4 regions of the Rhizobium sp. BK312 genome follow, and region 2 is predicted to be linked to each of the others. Evidence: predicted binding sites of a transcription regulator. Region 2 holds the regulator's gene; each other region holds the start of a gene.

Region 1 (4,823 bases), on a different contig from region 2:
TGCGGCCTTCGGTGATGTCGAAGATCGTGCTCAGCAGATAAGGCGTAACCGCCTTGCCGGTGATCTCGTCGCGCTCGGCGCTGTCGAGGGCGCGCTCGATATAGATTTCCATCTCCTCGCGCGGGATCTCGTCGGCTTCTGGAACCGGATTGGCGATCAGCATGCCGCCATCGATGCCGAGCTGCTCGCGGGTCGTCTGGAAGTTGGCGATCGCAGCCGGGCTGTTCAGCGTCAGCGGGCTCGCCAGGCCGGAGGAGCGCGACCAGAAGGCCGGGAACTCGGTGCTGTCGTAGGTGACGACCGGAACACCACGGGTTTCGAGCACTTCGAGCGTCTTCGGAATATCGAGGATCGCCTTGGCGCCGGCGCAGACAACGATGACGCCGGTGCGGGACAGCTCTTCAAGATCGGCCGAAATATCGAAACTTTCTTCGGCGCCGCGATGGACGCCGCCGATGCCGCCGGTGGCGAAAACCTTAATGCCGGCGCGGGCGGCCGCGATCATCGTGGCGGCAACGGTGGTCGCGCCTGTGCGGCGCTCGGCGATCGCAAAGGCGATGTCGGCGCGCGAAACCTTCATCGCGCCTTCCGTTTTGGCAAGGGCTTCCAGTTCTTCCGGCTCAAGGCCGATATGCAGCGTGCCGTGAATGACGGCGATAGTCGCCGGAACAGCGCCTTCCTGCCGGATGATCTCCTCGACACTACGAGCCATCTCGATATTGCCAGGATAGGGCATGCCGTGGGTGATGATCGTCGATTCCAGCGCAACGATCGGCGCACCGCGGAGCTTTGCGGCAGCGACTTCCTTCGAATAGGAGATCGGAAGCAGGGGCGAGATAGGCTGGGTCATTGTCGTTTCCAATTCACTGAAACAATATACGCGTTTTGAACAGGCTTCATGACAGAATATCGGCCTCGGGAACAAGGGCCAGCACTGTCTTTAGCAGCTCGGGAGAGAGATTTTCTGCCGTCGCATAGGGGGACTGGACGGTGATTGCCGCCGCTGCCGCGCCATGACGGACGGCTTCTGCGAGATCGTGGCCGGCCATCAGCGCCGAAAGAACGCCGGAGGCAAGCGAGTCTCCCGCACCGGTGACATCGGCGACATCTTCGACGATAGGCGGCTGTAAGCTGACCACGATATCACGCGAGAATGCGATCAGGGGGCGCTTGCCACGCGTGATCACGCCGTTGCGCAGGCCGAGCGCCCGCAAAGCGCTCACCCATTCGCGTGGGTCTTCCGGGCGCATTTCAGTCAACGCCGCGGCTTCGGCTTCGTTGAGGAACAAGTGGTCGATGCCGGCAAGGCTTGGCTTCAGCCGCACCACTTTTGCCGGCGAGATAGCGATAGCGGCGACCGGTTTGCCGCATAGGGCAGCTCTTGCCGCAATTGCGCCTAAGGTTTCGGCCGGCAGATTGGCGTCGCAGAGAATGAGGTCGGTTTCATCGAAGGCATCGCGAACGGCGCGAATCGCGAGGCGTCGCGGAACGAAGAGCTTGTAGAGCTCCATATCGGCAAGCGCGATGACCAGATTGCCGTCATTCTCGAGGATCGCGGTATAGCTCGGCGTCTTGCGATCGAGGAAGACAAAGGGCTTGTCGTCGATGCCGGCGTGGCTTGCAGCCTCGGCCACCATTTCGCCGGAGGGGTCGCCGCCGCGCGGCGAGATCAGCTTTACGTCGAAGCCGAGACGGGCGAGATTTCGCGCCGCATTGAAGCCGCCGCCGCCGGGCTCCTCGAACCATGCGCCGGGGTTGCTGGCGCCGGGCGCCGTCTCGCCGAAGATGCGGCCACGCCGGTCTATATGGGCGCCGCCGAGAACGAGAATCTTTTTCGCCATAGGGTTATCCTCAGCAGTCGAAAAGACGAATCGAGCGGGGCGGCGACATGCGTGAATTGGCCGCTCCATAACCGTAAGTATCTGGGAAGAAAGAAGAAAACAAAAGTAGAACGGAAATCATTTTATCTTTTTCTTTCAATTGCTTGTTGTGCTCTTGCGATAAGAGAACAAATAGAGTACAGAATTCTCATCGGCGGCGACATTGCTAGAGCGGCTTCAATAACCTAAAGGTGGATCGAATGTCTCAGAATTCTTTGCGGCTTGTAGAGGACAAATCGGTGGATAAAAGCAAGGCACTTGAAGCGGCACTCTCTCAAATTGAGCGGTCGTTCGGCAAGGGCTCGATCATGAAGCTCGGCTCCAACGAGAACGTGGTCGAAATCGAAACGGTTTCCACCGGCTCTCTGAGCCTCGATATCGCTCTCGGCATTGGCGGCTTGCCGAAGGGGCGCATCATCGAAATCTACGGGCCGGAAAGCTCGGGTAAGACGACTTTGGCCCTGCAGACCATTGCAGAGGCACAGAAAAAGGGTGGCATCTGCGCCTTCGTGGACGCGGAACATGCGCTCGATCCGGTCTATGCCCGCAAGCTCGGCGTCGACCTGCAGAACCTGTTGATCTCGCAGCCGGATACCGGCGAACAGGCGCTTGAAATCACCGATACACTGGTGCGCTCCGGCGCGATCGACGTCCTCGTCGTCGACTCCGTTGCGGCGTTGACGCCGCGCGCCGAAATCGAAGGCGAAATGGGCGACAGCCTGCCGGGCCTGCAGGCCCGCCTGATGAGCCAGGCGCTGCGCAAGCTCACGGCTTCCATCTCGAAGTCCAACACCATGGTGATCTTCATCAACCAGATCCGCATGAAGATCGGCGTCATGTTCGGCTCGCCGGAAACGACGACGGGCGGTAACGCGCTGAAGTTCTACGCCTCGGTTCGCCTCGATATCCGCCGCATTGGCGCTGTCAAGGAGCGCGAAGAGGTGATCGGCAACCAGACGCGCGTCAAGGTCGTCAAGAACAAGATGGCGCCTCCCTTCAAGCAGGTCGAGTTCGACATCATGTATGGCGAAGGCGTTTCCAAGACCGGCGAACTGGTCGATCTCGGCGTCAAGGCCGGCATCGTCGAAAAGTCCGGCGCCTGGTTTTCCTATAACAGCCAGCGTCTCGGCCAGGGCCGCGAGAACGCGAAAATCTTCCTGCGCGACAATCCGGATCTCTCGCGCGAAATCGAATTGTCGCTGCGCCAGAATGCCGGCCTGATCGCCGATCGCTTCCTGCAGAATGGCGGCCCCGATGCCGAGGATGGCGATACCTCTGGCGAATAAAGGCTTCGGGAAGCAATTCCCGACCTAAGATCGAGACCCAAAAGTCGAAACCGGCCGTATTGTCCAAGGGATGTGCGGCCGGTTTTGTTCGTGCGGCTGGACAGCGCCGGGAGCGGACGATAAAAGCCACTGACTTTGATGCAAGTTGCTGAGCGCAGGACTGAAGGGCCCCATATGAGCGGTGTGAATGAAATCCGGTCGACCTTCCTCGACTATTTTAAGAAAAACGGCCACGAGATCGTGCCGTCGAGCCCGCTGGTGCCGCGCAACGATCCGACATTGATGTTCACCAATGCCGGCATGGTGCAGTTCAAGAACGTGTTCACCGGCCTGGAGCAGCGTCCCTATACGACGGCGTCTACCGCGCAGAAATGCGTGCGCGCCGGCGGCAAGCATAACGACCTCGACAATGTCGGCTATACCGCCCGTCATCACACCTTCTTCGAGATGCTCGGCAATTTCTCCTTTGGCGACTATTTCAAGGAGCGCGCCATCGAGCTTGCCTGGAACCTGATCACCAAGGAATTCGGCCTCGATGCCAAGCGCCTGCTGGTCACGGTCTATCACACCGACGACGACGCGTTTAACCTGTGGAAGAAGATTGCCGGTCTTTCCGACGATCGGATCATCCGCATCGCCACCAGCGACAATTTCTGGGCGATGGGCGATACCGGTCCTTGTGGTCCCTGTTCAGAGATCTTCTACGATCACGGCGATCACATCTGGGGCGGCCCTCCCGGCTCTCCGGAAGAAGATGGCGACCGCTTCATCGAGATCTGGAATCTCGTCTTCATGCAGTTCGAGCAGATCACCAAAGAGCAGCGCGTCGACCTGCCGCGTCCGTCGATCGACACCGGCATGGGTCTCGAGCGCGTTGCCGCCGTACTGCAGGGCAAGCATGATAACTACGATATCGACCTGTTCCGCGCGCTGATCGAAGCCTCGGAAGAGGCAACGGGCGTCAAAGCCGAGGGCGAGCATCGCGCCAGCCATCGCGTCATCGCCGATCACCTGCGTTCCTCCGCCTTCCTGATCGCCGATGGCGTGCTGCCGTCGAATGAGGGCCGTGGCTACGTGCTTCGCCGCATCATGCGCCGCGCCATGCGCCACGCGCAACTGCTCGGCGCCAAGGAACCGTTGATGTGGAAGCTGCTGCCGGCGCTTATCCAGCAGATGGGTCGTGCCTATCCGGAGCTGGTGCGCGCCGAAGCGCTGACCTCCGAGACGCTGAAGCTCGAAGAAACCCGTTTCCGCAAAACGCTGGAACGCGGCCTCTCGCTGCTCAATGATGCCACTTCGGACCTTCATAAGGGCGACAGCCTGGACGGCGAGACCGCCTTCAAGCTCTACGACACATATGGCTTCCCGCTCGACCTGACGCAGGATGCGTTGCGCGCCCGCGGCATTGGTGTCGATATCTCAAGCTTTACCGATGCCATGGAGCGCCAGAAGGCCGAGGCGCGCTCGCATTGGACCGGCTCCGGCGACAAGGCGACCGAGACCATCTGGTTTGAGCTCAAGGAAAAGAACGGTGCGACCGAATTCTTGGGCTATGACACGGAATCTGCCGAAGGCGTCATCCAGGCGATCGTCAAGGACGGCGTCGCCGTCGATAGCGCTTCCGTCGGCGACAAGGTGCAGATCGTGGTCAACCAGA
Region 2 (4,823 bases):
CCTTGGAGGCACCCTCGCCGACGGTGACTTCGGAATTTGTGCTCATTTTATCTCCTCAAAGGCGAACAATGCGCCCTGACCGGGCGCCAACCTCGCCAATAGACGATTGTTCTTACGCGTATAGGTGACGCCGTTAGCAGTGAAATGCGACGATGTCACGGAAAGATCGCGCGTTTTGAAAAGGATTGCCCGCGCCCTGAGCCCCGGATCATTCGTGCGAACAGGCAGATCATAGAATGCCTCCATTCCTTCCGGCGTCAAAATCTCCAGATCGGCATTGGCAGTCCTGATTGTCAGGCCAAAGGAATGCTCCATAATGCGTGGGGCGCCGACAACCTCTTCGAAGAAACCGCGATAGACCGCCGGCTTCGGCGCGCAAAGCGCTACCCGCGCGATACCAGTCACGCCGTTCTCGTGACGCTCGAGCGCGCTGCGATCAGCCGGCAGCGGATTGATGCGCTGACAGCAGAAAGCGAGAAAATCCGGCGCGCGCAGATCGGCGGCAAAGGCAAGACGAAAGCCTGCCGTGGTTTCGGTTCCATCCGGCATCTTCATCGGACGGGAGAAATCCAGCATTCGCCCCGCCGAAATCGCCGCCGCGTTGAAACGCTTGTCATCCGCCACCGCATCATCCGTACCGAATACCACGGCCGAGAAGCCATCATCCCCCACCCGGAAACGATAAGCCTGATCGCGCGCGACGAAAACATTGCCATCCACGATGCTCTTCTCGCATTGCTCCGGAGATGCGACGCCCAGAGGTTCGAGATAGGTTTTATCGGCAAGGAAGACGCAGGCATTCTGAGTGCCAAAGGGATGGCGCGCATCTGGAGCCACCGTGAAACCGAGCTTGCCGAGGCGTTCGCGCGCCAGAGCGATATTGACGGTCGGCAGCACGAGATGATCCAGCGGATGCGGAGACGAAATCATGGCTTCTCCTGTTTGCTTGCGGAAGCAGATTTGCGCCCATCCCCCAAGCAATTCAAGATGGAAGGACGGAACATCCCGAAGCACACGACATGGATTGAAGGCGATCTCGCAAACGTGATTGCTGATTCTCTCCCATAGCCGGCTTATGCAGTAGTGTGGCACTTTGATCCAAATGCTGGGCGCACGGACTGAACGACAAGGCCCTGGAAGCGAACAGAGCGGCATTTCTCATATTTTTCCATGGGTTAACGCAGATATGGCGCCTCGATGTTCCGATCCGATCTATTCGCAAATGGTAATTATTTAACTGACCCCACAAGGCTTTACCGAAATTTAAGCACTTGCGGAACACATATGGAACATATAGTGTCCGTTCTGGATTTGTTTCACGGCTTTTCTTGATTCTGGGGTTCCAAGACGATGTTGACGCGCAAGCAGCAGGAACTGCTTCTCTTCATTCACGAACGCATGAAGGAATCCGGTGTTCCGCCATCCTTCGACGAGATGAAGGATGCACTGGATCTGGCATCCAAATCCGGCATTCACCGCCTGATCACGGCGCTAGAGGAGCGAGGTTTCATCCGCCGACTGCCGAACCGGGCCAGAGCGCTCGAAGTCATCAAGCTTCCCGACGCCTATAATCCGAGCCTGCAACAGCGCCGCGGTTTTTCGCCCAGCGTCATCGAGGGCAGCCTCGGCAAGCCACAGCCCGTTGCCCCGCCTGCTCCGTCGAAAGTGGCAAATGACGATCACAACGGCTCGGCGTCCGTACCTGTGATGGGCCGCATCGCCGCCGGCGTTCCGATCTCGGCCATCCAGAACAATACGCACGACATTACAGTTCCCGCCGACATGCTCGGCTCCGGCGAACATTATGCGCTTGAAGTTCGAGGAGATTCGATGATCGACGCCGGAATTTTCGACGGCGATACGGTCATTATCCGCAATTCGACCACGGCCAATCCCGGCGATATCGTCGTTGCACTCGTCGACGATGAAGAAGCTACCTTGAAGCGCTTCCGTCGCAAGGGTGCCTCCATCGCGCTGGAGGCCGCGAACCCAGCCTATGAAACCCGCATCTTCGGGCCGGATCGCGTCAAGGTTCAGGGCAAGCTCGTCGGCCTTATTCGTCGCTATCACTGACCGGTGAATTGTCCAGGACTGGTGGTGCCTTCGCAATTGGCGCGTCAAATTTGCCGGTGCGCCAATCATAGGTTCGATGCCTGGTCCATGGGCGCTGCGGGTTGTTGAATGCGGCTGATATAATAGGCTTGTCTGAGGTAAGCACCATTTCGATGGAGCCGGTTTTACGCAATGTCGCACCGGTTATGAGCGTTGCTCCGGAACGGCAATGGTCCAGCCGCAGCCGGATTGGCGTCACGATAATATTCCCGGTGTCGCAAGCCGCGGGCAGATAGGCTGCGTTCTCGATGGTGACCAATATCGCGCCGTTTTCGAGCATGGCGAGGCACCATGCTCCCTTCTGACAGGCAAAGCTGCCTTGCATGGTGCGGTCCAAAGCTTCTTCCATTGCGATGCGGACTGCCTTCTGCTCCTCGTTATTTAGTCGCTTATGCCGATCCGTCTTGCTGATCTGCGGAAGCCGGCTATCGGTCGGAAGCATGGTCGGCGGTTGATGTTCGGCTGCGACCAGTGCTTTTTGCCATTGCTCGAAGATGAAGGCCTGCGGTCTCTCGCGATTGGTGGCGAGGATATCGTCCTGGCGCAAGGCAACGAGAATGCCATCTTCCGAGATCATCAGATCCGGCTTCGGCACACCAGAGCCGAACGCGGCCACACCGACAGATGACAGCAGCAGCAACAGGCCCAGATGGCGAAGCCGGGTCCGCAGCATGCTCATGATCAGGAAGCCAGCGATGAAAGTCGGCATCAGCCAGCCGGGCTGGCGGCCAAAGGTAATGTCACCTCCCCACCCAGCCACCGTTTTTGCAATAGCGATCACAAGCTCCAGTCCCTCACCGGTGACTTTCCAGAACGGTCCATCGATTCCGAAAGGCATCAGCAGCATCGCCATCATACCGAAGGGCATGACGATGAAAGAGACGACGGGCATGGCCGCAAGGTTGGCAGCAAGTCCATATGTCGCCAACCGGTGAAAATGCTCGATCGAGAAAATGGCCGTCGACGCACCACCGATGAACGAGGTCGACATCACGCCCCCAAAGAAGCGCGTGATGAACAGTAGCGGACTTAACAGACGGATGCGCGGCAGGATGTTTTCGCGATGCCGCCGTCGTTTCCAGAGCGAATAGCCTGATACCAGCGCCAGCGTAGCGGCGTAAGACATCTGGAAACTCGGACCGAGTACCTGAGACGGTGACAAGACTAGGATGACGATGGCTGAGAGCGCCACATTGCGCAAGCTGATGGATGGCCTGTCGAAAAGTACGGCCACCAGCATGATCGCCATCATGATGAAGGCGCGTTCGGCGGAGACGCCGAATCCGGAAATGAGGTAATAGGCCGTTACCGTTAGAAGCGCGCCGAAGGCTGCGAACTTCTTCGTCGGCCAAGCCTGGACGACACCGGGAAACAGGCTGAACAAATAGCGCAGACCGACATAGAAGATGCCAGCCGACAACGCCATGTTGAGACCGGAAATTGCGATGATGTGGGTCAGGCCGGCAATTCTCAGAGCCTCGGTCGTATCCTTCGAGATCGCACGTCTCTCATCGGTGACAAGCGCTGCTGCAAAGGCGCCGGTATCTCCGGGCAAGGTTTGCCTGATGCGGTCGCCTATGCTGTTGCGCAGGCCAGCGAGCCAGATATCGGCCGCATCCAGTAACGAGCCGGCAGCATTGTCACCGGATGGCGATAATAATTCCGGCGTTCCGTAGGCAAAGCCATTCGCGCCGATGCCGTTGAAATAAGAGCTGAAGGCAAAATCGTTGAGACCCGTCAATGCCGGTCCGGCCGGAGGCGTCAGGCGCGCCCGGCCCCGGACCCGATCTCCCAGATCGAACGGCTCCGCCTACTTGCGCACGAAGACCGTAACCCGCTGCGGCGCGCGGCGGATAGAGGGTTTTTCCGTTGCCTCGACGCGGACGACATAGCGCCAGCGCCCATTGTCATAGGATTCCCGTCGCTCGATCTGCCCGGTCACAGTCGTCGTCACGGCCGAGTCGAGCATGACAGTGGAAACCCGCCAACTTTCCCACTGCGCGAGCGCCATACCCAGGCAGATGAGCATACCGGCGAAAAGCGTGTGATGAAGCAGCCTGCCCGCATCGCGCTTTAGCAAAAAGCCCAAAGCAAACAGAACGAGGCCTGCGAGAAACGCCTGCGGAGGCGGATCGACTTGCGCCTCGAACCAGATAATCGCACCCAAACCCATATAGATCGGCGCGAAAAGAACAGCACGGCCATGGGCCGCCGCCTCCGCAATCAAGCCGAGAACAGCGGTTCCAAGACGCTTCGGGACACGCAGGAAACGCGACGTCAGCGGCGCCTGATCCTGTGTTCGTTCCCATTGTCGCGCTTTGGCGCGAAGGGTAATCGTGGCGGAAAAGGCGTGAGGTTGCGGAGACGCGGTGACGTCCCTGCTCTCTTCCTGCTGGTCGGATGCCTCGAAATTAGGCACTCGCTGACTGCCCCCGCGCCAAATTACAGCTTCTGCGCGATTTGTGCCGTCACCACATAGTGAATTCAACTGAAATCGGCGGGAACAAAGCTCAATTGGACCGGTTTCCCGACGTAGCATACAAAAAGACGCTTCTGCAGTGCCCAAAAGTTGATACTGCATTGCACAATTCAGCGTTAGGATAACTTGGCATTAGGCTCTGGATCATATAGCTAGTCGGTAGTCGCTTAACCTTTTGGCGCTTTTTATGGCGTCAATCCCGCCAAATCTTGGAGGATCAGCATGACGGAAC
Region 3 (4,823 bases), on a different contig from region 2:
GCGCCACCGATGTTTTCGGCCAGCTCGAGGCCGCTCGTGCCGGACTGGGGGTCGTGGCGCTTCCGAGATTTCTGGGCGATCGCGAGGCAGGATTGGTGCGCCTGCCGACGGAGATCCCGTCACCGACGCGCGACCTCTGGCTCGTCACCTATCCCGATCTCCGTCGCTCGCCTGCCATCCGTGCGGTTATGGACTTCGTTGCGGATGTGGTCGGTCAAAGCTGTCCCTTGCGGGACGCCTCGGACAGCGCCGTATAAGTGCCGAATCCAACCCGTATTTTTCTGTTGCGGCCTCGTGGCGAATCTCTATCCATAGATGGATGGACCACACTTACGGTCGGTGATCGATGACGAAGCTGGGCAGTTGGTTCCTGGTGGACAGGGCGGATCTGGTCGCGGGCATATCGGTTGCCGGACTGATGCTGCCGGAAGCGGTCGCTTACGCCGGCATCGCCGGCCTGCCGCCGCATCGTGCGATCCTCGCCGGCATCGTCGGATGTCTCATCTATGCCATATTCGGCCGCAGCCGCTTTGCCATCGTCTCCCCCACATCCTCATCCGCTGCCATTCTCGCCGCCACATTGGCCGTCGTGCCGGGTGATGTGACGATCAAGGCGGGGCTTGCCACGGTCGCCGTGGCGCTCGCCGGCATTCTTTTCGTCATCGCCGGTACCTTGCGCCTCGGCGGCATTACCGGTTTCATCTCGCGGCCGGTCCTGCGCGGCTTCGCACTCGGATTGGCGATCACCATCATCCTGCATCAGCTGCCGATCCTCGTTGGTGTGCCTGTGCAAGGCTCGAATATCTTGGCTTACGCGACCGCACTCTTCGGCGCTGTCATGCAGTGGAACCTGATCAGTGTCGCGGTAGGCGTGGTCGCGCTAGCGGCATTGTTGCTGCTGAAGCGATTGCCCGGCATTCCCGCCGCCTTCTTTGTGCTGGCTGCCGGCATCTTCGCCTCCTATCTGTTCGGTCTGGAAGGCCATGGCGTCAAGCTGGTCGGCCCGATCGAGATCCTGCCGCAATGGCCCTCGCTGCCGGACGCCGGCTGGGCTGCTTATTCGCGGCTGGTGCAATTCACCGTGCCTCTTGTCCTCATCCTCTTTGCTGAATCCTGGGGCACGATGCGTGCACTCGCCCTGCGTTATGGCGAGACGCTGGAGATCAATCGCGAGCTTGGTGCGCTGGGCGCCGCCAATATTGCCAGTGCCGTCGTTCAGGGTATGCCGGTCGGTGCGGGTTTTTCCGCAGGCTTCGCCAGTGAGGCCGCGGGGGCAAAGACGCGGGCGACGACCGTTTTCGCTGCAATCGGCTTGGCGATCCTGATTGCCTGTGCGGGACCACTGGTGGCGCTTCTGCCGGAGCCGGTGCTGGCCGCCGTCGTGATCGCGGCTCTGACGCATGCGCTCGACCCCAGCCCCATCCTGCGGCTGCGCCGTCTGCGTCGCGATTTCTACGTGGCACTGGGCGCCGCCGTCGGCGTGCTCGCTTTCGGCGTGCTCAATGGCATGCTGCTGGCAATCGCCCTTTCGCTCGCTGCCATGATGCATCGCTTGGCATCCCCGTATATCGCCCGTTTGGGACGGCTCGACAACAGCCATGACTTCGTCGATGTCAGCAGGCATGACGACGCCGCCGAGATACCGGGCATCGCCATCTGGCGCCCCGGCGAAACCCTGTTTTTCGGCAATGCCGATACGATCTTCGGCGAGATATTGTCCGGCAGCCGCAGTGAAGTCGGATTGCGGGCCGTCATCCTCAGCCTGGAGGAAAGCTCCGATATCGACAGCACGGCGATGGACGCCTTGATGGAGTTCGACGGCGCCATGCAGCGCGCCGGTCTCCGTCTACAGTTTGCTCGGGTGCATGACCGGGTTCGCGATCTCATGACGGTCGCGGGCGTCGCCGATGTCGACAAGCGCTGCAGCTTCAGCGTCGATGATGCCGTGGCGGCTGTGATGGCGACAGTTGAACCTGTTCCGAAACCGTAAGCGCCAGATTTAGAATAATGGCCAATGCCAGACATGGCCATGTTCGCCGTCGCCTTGAAAGCTGTTGACCAGCGTGAACGTTTTGACCGTCCAAGCGATCGGCGCTTCCAAAATCACTTCGGAAAGAATGTGGTTGCAATAAAACAGCGTCATGTGAGGTTGGAACGATTTGGATATGCCGCTTTCGAAGCCCATGCTTTGCATTGCAGCATCCAATTCTCGGCGAAGTGTCGCTAGTCCCTCGTTTCCGTCCCTGCACCAGAGTACATATTGACGGTTGTTGCCGTTGCCGAATGTGCCTGCCCGATCGAATATTAAGGGAAACGATTTTAAGCAAATGGTTGACCCGGCCTCCAACGCAGCGAAGGTGGCTTCTTCCTGCGAGCGGGAGACAATATCGATGGGATAGATAGAGGCATGGTAAAGATCCTGCTTTCTCGCTGTGCGCATCAACCTGTTTCGTCGACTTTGGTCGACGGTCATTTCAGCGGCCAATCTAGCGATTTCCGGGTCTGGCAACGCGGCAAAGTAGAGTGCTTGCCGGCGTTTTGGCGGGCTTTTACCCTCGCGATTAATAGGCGGTTTGCCGAGATTAAATGACAACTGATCGACATGCTGCATGGCTTTATTCAAAGCCGGTTTGGCTCTGCCTCCTTTTGTTTTCCGATCTCCAAAGCATATGCCTCAATGGCTATGATTTCAAGAACAAAACAAGAACACTTAGAATGGCGACATCCCTCGTTTCAAAAAGCGATCGAATAAAAGGACGACCTGATCTGTTCATTCCAGGTTCGGGCATGCGTGCCCATTTTCACTCAAAGGAATCACGATCATGTTCACCAGATCAGTCTTTGCGGCCGTTGTTTTCGCTCTCATCGGCTTTGGTATCGCTTCCTGCTCGACATCCGGCGAGCGCAATAGTGGTGGCGGCATGACGCTGAACGCTCCTCCAACCGGCGGCGGATATTGATATCCGCGCTCGCGATTGTCTCAGAGCCGCGCCGCCGACATCAAAACGGTGGCAATTCTCCTTCCTCGCAAGAAACGGGTTGAATTCGACGCTTCCGAGGACGATTTTCATGGCAAGTGGAAACACGGGAGGTTTCGTCATGAACGAGACAAGCCAGAATTACCTGATCTTCGAGACCGCCGGCGGCTTCTGCGGCATTGCCTGGAATGATGTCGGCGTGCTGCGTTTTCAATTGCCGACGAAGGATGCGGGCGCGACCGAGCGCCTGCTTCTGCGCCGTTTGCCGAATGCGCAGCCCGGGACCCCAAGCGCGGACATCGCGGCAGTGGTTGCCAAGGTGAAGCGCTATTTCGCGGGCGAGGAGATCGATTTTTCCGACGTCACGCTCGATCTCGGCGAGCAGGATGCCTTTTTCAGGCAAATCTACGATGCCGCCCGACAGGTCGGCTGGGGCCACACGACGACCTACGGCACATTGGCCAAGCAGCTTGGCGCAGGGCCGGAAGCTGCGCGCGATGTCGGGCAGGCCATGGCGAAGAACCCGGTGGCGTTGATCATTCCCTGCCATCGCGTTCTGGCGGCAGGCGGCAAGATCGGCGGTTTTTCCGCGCCGGGCGGTTCCAACTCCAAGGCTCGCATGCTGGAGCTGGAAGGCGTTCAGCTCGCGCCGCCAAAACCGGTGCAGCAGTCGCTGGGGTTTTAGGCCACAAAGCGGCCCGAGGAGTAAGCAAGATGGACCGGGAGGGCGGTTACTGAGTGAAACCGCTCTGTTCAATCGCCCATTTCACCTCGCGATAGTGCTCTGTCAGTTTCGCCAGATCGAAGGCCCTGTTGAGGCCGCTCGGGTTCGGTACCACCCAAATCGAAGCGCCCGCAAATTTTTCCGCTTGCCGCCCCCATTCGACATTGGCCCGCAGGCTGATGGCGGCATAGGCCGCTTTGCCGAGAAACGCCAGATTGGCCGGCGTGAACTTCCTGATCTTTTCTTCGAGCACTGGAGCGGCGGCAATATAATCGCTCCTTTTCAGCTCGCTGGCGCTTTTCGTCGGGCGGGAGACCGCCGATGTCAGGCCGAGGCCATATTGCAGCATCTCGCGCTCTTCCTCCGCCCGCAGCAGGCGAGGGGTGAAGCCGGCAAGGTGCAGGACCCGCCAGAAGCGGTTGCTGCGGCTCGAGAAGTTATGCCCGTCGCGATGCGCGGTCAGCGCGGGATTCAATCCGCAAAAGACCACGGAAAGATCAGGTGCCAGGATTTCGGCAAGCCCGCTTGCTTGCTCCGGTATGTCTATCGGCTCATTCAGGGTCTTCGTTGGGGCATCATCCTGCATCTCGGATTTCCTGCGAAAGCGGCGGCGAGCGCGCCGCCTTCGTCACGCTAGCCGATAAGCGCCCGGGCGGCCAAGGGATAAGAGGCCTGATCCGCCCTTGCCTGCCCGAATCCTGCCGGCCTTCACGCATCACACAACAGTGGGCGGGCCGAACCACGTGGTCAGCGCCTCCGGAAGCTCCAACTGGGTCTCCTCTCCAACCCAGGCAACATATCCATCCGGCCGTATCAATACCGCAGTGGGTGCATCAACCGCGCCGATCGCTGGAAGCTCCCACGGCCCGGCATATTGGGCGTTGATCGATTGCACCCGATCCGCCCAAGGGGCGATATCGAAGCTCTCGGGCACGCCAAGATTGAGCAGCACAGGCTGGCCTCCGTGCAGCAAGAGCCGCAGCGGACCATGGGCGGCGGTGAGGTCAAGATCGGGCATGCGGCGGCCGAGCAGCGGATGTCCCTCGCCAAGATCGTAGTGGATATCCAGGCCGGACATCATCGCGGCGTAGCGCCGGCGCGGCTCATCCATGGCGAGGCAT
Region 4 (4,823 bases), on a different contig from region 2:
GCCGGTAGAAGCTGTTGACGATCAGCGCCTGGCCGAAACCGATCAGGACTGTGGACGGAATGAGGTTGATGACGCCAGGTCGCGGCCAGACCGTTTCGAGCGTCACGATGAGCAGAGCAAGCCCGCTCATCTGGATCACGCAGCCCATCGCCAACATGAGTTCACGCCGTATGTTTGCAAGACGAGGCGTGACGAAAGCGGCCGAGACAAAATAGGAGCCGCCAAGTGCAATCAAGGCATTGCCCGATTGCAGCGGGGTCAGCCCGGCACCTGCCTGCAGCGTCAGCGCGAAGACGAACATGAAGCCGCTCCAGCAGGTGAAGAAGAGTATGGCGATCAGCCCGCCGAATCGCATGCTGGAGATGCGCGTGAGCGACGGCGGCAGGATCGGGAAGGCGCCACGCGCCTCCTTGGAGCGCTGGATACGCCAAAGAAGTGCCACCAGCGGCAGGATCGGCACGAAGCCGAGCAGGCAAAGCCAGTTCCAGTGTAGCGACGGGCCGAGCGCAGTCGGCAGCAGGACCGACAAAGTCAGCAGCGCCAGCGTAATCATGCCCGACCAGTCGACCGGAACTCTGCCTTGGCCACGCGTTTCGGGGACATGGCGCCACACGCTGATCAGGATCAGGATGCAGACCGGCAGGTTGATGAGGAAGATACTGCGCCATCCGGAGCCGGCAATATTGGCAGAGATCAGGAAGCCGCCGAGAACCTGGCCGACGATGAAGGCGATGCCGCCAATTGCGCTGTAAAGCGAAACGGCGCGGGCGTGATCGCGTCCGGTCAGGCTGACATGGATCGTCGCCAGCACCTGCGGCACCATGAGTGCTGCTGCAATTCCCTGCAGCGCGCGCGCAACGATGAGGAAGGTGACTGATGTCGCCACCCCGCATAGCAGGGAGGCGAGGCAGAACAACAGGACGGCGAGGCCGAACATGCGCCTGCGGCCGAAATTGTCGCCGAGGCGCGCACCCATCGCCAGGCAGACGGCAAAGGCGACGCCATAGGCGGCGACGAAAAGCTCAAGTTCGGTCTCGCCGGCGTGCAGCGAGGCCGAGATGGCGGCAAGGCCGACATTGATGATGGAAAAATCGAGTTGCAGCAGCAATTGCCCGGCCAGCAGGATCAGCAGGCCGAATTGGCCAAGCCGGATTGGTGCGGAAGACATGGGGGACCTCAAAGTATTTTCAAAACTGAGTCCACAGCGTTTTACACCCATGTTAAACTGGTACAAGATACCTGTTTAGACTGGTATAAAAAGTGTCAGGCTGGAGAATGGAAATGCACGGCACGCTCGATATCGTCCCCAATCAGATGCTGTCGCGGGCACAGGAACTCGGTGAGATGTTGCGAAGGCGGCGGGAATCCCTCGACCCGCAAAGATTGGGACTCGGTCGAGCAGGACGGATTCGTACACCCGGATTGCGGCGGGAGGAAGTAGCCTCGCGCGCCGACATCGGCATTACCTGGTATACCAAGCTGGAACAGGGCCGGCCGATCCGCGTGTCGCCGCGCGTGCTTCTCTCCGTCGCGCATGCTTTGGAATTCAACGAAGTCGAGACGGAGCACCTGTTCAGACTGGCCAATCTGCCGGTTCCGCCTCGCCTTGAAAATCCTCGCGTCTGCGAGCCGCTCACCGAGGCAAGCCAGCGCATTCTCGATCATCTCTGTCCCTATCCGGCTCTTATCCAGACGAAGCGCTATAATATACGCGGTTTCAACGAGGCCTATCGCCGTCTTGTCGGCGTCGATCTGGATGCCCTTCCGCCCGAGGACCGGAACTGCATCTATCTATCCCTCGTCAATCCTGTCTGGCGCGCAAGCCAGGCCGATCCCGACGAGATGCTGGCCAATATGGCAGCGCTGTTTCGTGCCTCTATGGCCGAGCATCTCGATGATCCGAGCTGGGAGCGGCAATTGGAACGCTATATGAGCGCTTCCGATCAGTTCCGCATCGTCTGGGATCGCTATCAGCTCAAGGGCATCGAGAATACCGTGAAGCGTTTTCGGCTGGCGGATGGCACGATCCTGCCGCTGCAATCCAACAATTGGTGGGCAAGCCCCAGCAATGACGACCGCATGATCGTCTATACACCCGTCGACGAAGCCGGGGTGGAGAAGCTGAACGCGATGATGAAGCGCAAGCGGTCTTGCTGAGCGGTGGCCTCCTTCAGATGCCAAGATCGAGCTGAGGCTGTGATCTCCCATCGTCGGCCTCTTCGTTTGTCAAGGAAGAAAGCGTGATGCCAAGCAGCCGGATCGGCCGGGCAAACGGGTGAACGGTTGCCAGAAGCGCCGAGGCTGTCTCAAGAACGGCGCCGCCGTCTGCGACCGGCAAGGAGCTTGTCCGACTGCGTGTCGCCTGGGTAAAGTCCGAATATTTGATCTTCACGGTCACCGTCTTGGCGCTGAAACCGCTTATTTCGCAGTAGCGCCAGACCTTCTGTGCTAAGGGCCGCAACTCTGCCGTCGCCAGCTCGAGATCGTCGATATCCTCGGCGAACGTATCTTCCGCGCCAATGGATTTGCGGATCCGGTCGGGCTTTACCTGGCGCTCGTCGATGCCGCGGGCGATACCGTAGAAATATGGGCCTGCCTTTCCGAAATGCTCCTGCAGGAAGGCGAGGGATTTCGACTTCAGGTCTAGCCCTGTTTCGATGCCGAGTTTGTGCATCCGCTCGGCGGTCGCTGGTCCGACGCCATGGAATTTCTTGACGGGAAGCGTTTCGACGAAGGCCGGCCCGTTCTTCGGCGTAATGACAGCCTGACCATTGGGCTTATTGAGGTCACTTGCCATCTTGGCGAGGAACTTGTTGTAGGAAATGCCGGCAGAAGCATTGAGACCAGTGACCTGCTTGATCTTGGTCCGGATCTCCAGCGCGATCTCGGTGGCGATCTCCATGCCCTTGTGGTTCTGGGTGACGTCGAGATAGGCCTCGTCGAGCGAGAGCGGCTCGATCATCGAAGTATATTCGGCGAAGATTTCGCGGATCTGCTGCGACACTGCCCTGTAGACGTCGAAGCGCGGCGGCACGAAAATCAGGTCCGGGCATTTGCGCTTCGCCGTGATCGAAGGCATCGCCGAGTGAACCCCGAAGGCGCGGGCCTCGTAGCTTGCGGCCGCGACCACGCCGCGTGCCGCAGACCCGCCGACCGCAAGCGGCTTGCCGCGCAGCTCGGGATTGTCTCGCTGTTCGACCGACGCATAGAATGCATCCATATCGACATGGATGATCTTCCGAACAGGGTTTGTGTTGGTGTCGTTCATGACGATCTCGGTCATCATGCTGCAGGTTCAAGCATGGACTCTTCAATTATAGAATCTGAAACAAATACAGAACATATCATCCCTGATCACGATATCAAACCGGCTCCGTTGTCGTACCGGAGAGACGCGGGAAAATCGCTCTGTGACAGTCATTCGCAAGTGCCACCTTGAGATGCCTTCGAGGCTTCTTATCTGTTGTCCATCCCCCAATACGGAGCCTCAAGATGGGCCAAAACGCAACCGAACCCCTTTCCGACCTGCCGATGGAAATCCTTCCGCCCGAGCATGACGAGGAATCTCGATCTAGCGGAACCGCGTGCCTATGCTGCCGAAGGCACCGATCGGCACGGAAGATGGATGAGGACGGCTGCGGCATATGTGACGAATGCCTGGCGCCATGACGAACGACGCGCTGCTGGCGTCCGAATTGTCGGACTTCGAACATGCGCTTGCGAAGCTGTCTGACGGCTATTCGGAGGGGCGCTTTCAAGATCGCCCCTGGGGTGTGACGGTAAAGCGATCGCCTGACGAGAAGCGAGTTTGGCTCTATGGCGAGGAGCTTGGCGGGGCCGATATCGTCAGCTTCAATCTCTATGTGCTCTCCGAAGCAAGCCTCGTCCTCAAGCCCTGCGAAATGTCCTCGTCGAAGGTCATAGACTTTGTTTTGGGCTTCATGCCGGCTCCAATGCAGCAGCCCGTATAAGCCAGCGGCTTTGCCGGCCGGCAACAACCCCTTCTGCTTCAGCGGGTGGAGAGCGGCGGCGGAGGCGGCTGCGTGGTTGAGCCGGGACCGAGCGAGCGCTGGACCATCACGGTGTCGGCCCAGCGGCCGTAACGATAGGCAACCGCCGGCAGCAGGCCGACGCGAACGAAGCCGAAGCGCTCGTGCAAGGCCAGCGACGCCGCGTTGTCGGCATCGATATAGCCGATCATCTGCCGGAAACCGGCCGCGGCACAGGCGTCGATCAGTCCGCGCATGAGCAGGCTCCCGACGCCTTGGCCAACATGGTCGTGATGCACATAGATCGAATGCTTGACGGTATAGCGATAGGCCGGACGCTTGCGGAACAGCACCACATAGGCATAGCCGACGACCTTCTCACCCTCGATCGCAACGACATGCGGGAAGCGTTTGTCCTTCAAATTCTTGCGCCGTTCGCGCAGATCGTCCGGCTGCGGCGTATCGCTATCATCAACTCCAGCCTCGACGCCGCGGTGAATATGGCGGCGATAGATTGCCAGCATGGCATCGACGTCGCTCTCCCGGGACGGGCGAACGATGATTGTTTTATCCTGCTTCATGTCCGAACCTGAATTCCAAGCCTATTCCGCGACGACGTAGGTATAGAGCCGGATTTTGCCGGCTGCATCAATCTCGCGATAGAGGCCTTGAATTTCCACCTCGAAACCGGGGAAGGTGTTGAAGCAGGTTTCAAACATCTTGAGATAGTCGATCATGGGCTTTGCCTGCTCCGTCAGGCGCTCGCCCGGCACGATGGTCGCGATACCCGGAGGATAGACGACGAAGGGCGTCGTTGCGATGCGGCCGGCAATG

The links. The regulator LexA, encoded in region 2, represses DNA repair genes until DNA is damaged. The targets are predictions, from matches to a motif close to TGTTCNNNNTGTGTTCNG.
Region 1: a site for LexA is predicted at 2,005-2,022, ahead of recA (recombinase RecA). Genes of this name have one in related genera too.
Region 3: a site for LexA is predicted at 2,692-2,709, ahead of FHT85_RS15960 (2'-5' RNA ligase family protein). Genes of this name have one in related genera too.
Region 4: a site for LexA is predicted at 3,325-3,342, ahead of dinB (DNA polymerase IV). Genes of this name have one in related genera too.

The regions. Positions count from the first base shown of each region.
Region 1 is NZ_JACHZP010000001.1:156,941-161,763, reverse strand. It holds gene FHT85_RS00830 (pseudouridine-5'-phosphate glycosidase) at 1-850, opposite strand, end outside; gene FHT85_RS00825 (carbohydrate kinase family protein) at 897-1,841, opposite strand; gene recA (recombinase RecA) at 2,081-3,166, shown strand; gene alaS (alanine--tRNA ligase) at 3,341-4,823, shown strand, end outside.
Region 2 is NZ_JACHZP010000009.1:102,398-107,220, forward strand. It holds gene kdsA (3-deoxy-8-phosphooctulonate synthase) at 1-46, opposite strand, end outside; gene FHT85_RS23615 (VOC family protein) at 43-930, opposite strand; gene lexA (transcriptional repressor LexA) at 1,351-2,073, shown strand; gene FHT85_RS23625 (ComEC/Rec2 family competence protein) at 2,054-3,853, opposite strand; gene FHT85_RS30600 (DUF4131 domain-containing protein) at 3,923-4,531, opposite strand; gene gltA (citrate synthase) at 4,814-4,823, shown strand, end outside.
Region 3 is NZ_JACHZP010000005.1:226,855-231,677, forward strand. It holds gene FHT85_RS15950 (LysR family transcriptional regulator) at 1-257, shown strand, start outside; gene FHT85_RS15955 (SulP family inorganic anion transporter) at 347-1,990, shown strand; gene FHT85_RS15960 (2'-5' RNA ligase family protein) at 2,000-2,611, opposite strand; gene FHT85_RS15965 (hypothetical protein) at 2,823-2,960, shown strand; gene FHT85_RS15970 (methylated-DNA--[protein]-cysteine S-methyltransferase) at 3,100-3,663, shown strand; gene mug (G/U mismatch-specific DNA glycosylase) at 3,710-4,288, opposite strand; gene FHT85_RS15980 (FAD-dependent monooxygenase) at 4,418-4,823, opposite strand, start outside.
Region 4 is NZ_JACHZP010000004.1:11,014-15,836, forward strand. It holds gene FHT85_RS12380 (MFS transporter) at 1-1,168, opposite strand, end outside; gene FHT85_RS12385 (helix-turn-helix transcriptional regulator) at 1,282-2,157, shown strand; gene dinB (DNA polymerase IV) at 2,171-3,286, opposite strand; gene FHT85_RS12395 (hypothetical protein) at 3,654-3,971, shown strand; gene FHT85_RS12400 (GNAT family N-acetyltransferase) at 4,010-4,570, opposite strand; gene FHT85_RS12405 (Orn/Lys/Arg decarboxylase N-terminal domain-containing protein) at 4,592-4,823, opposite strand, start outside.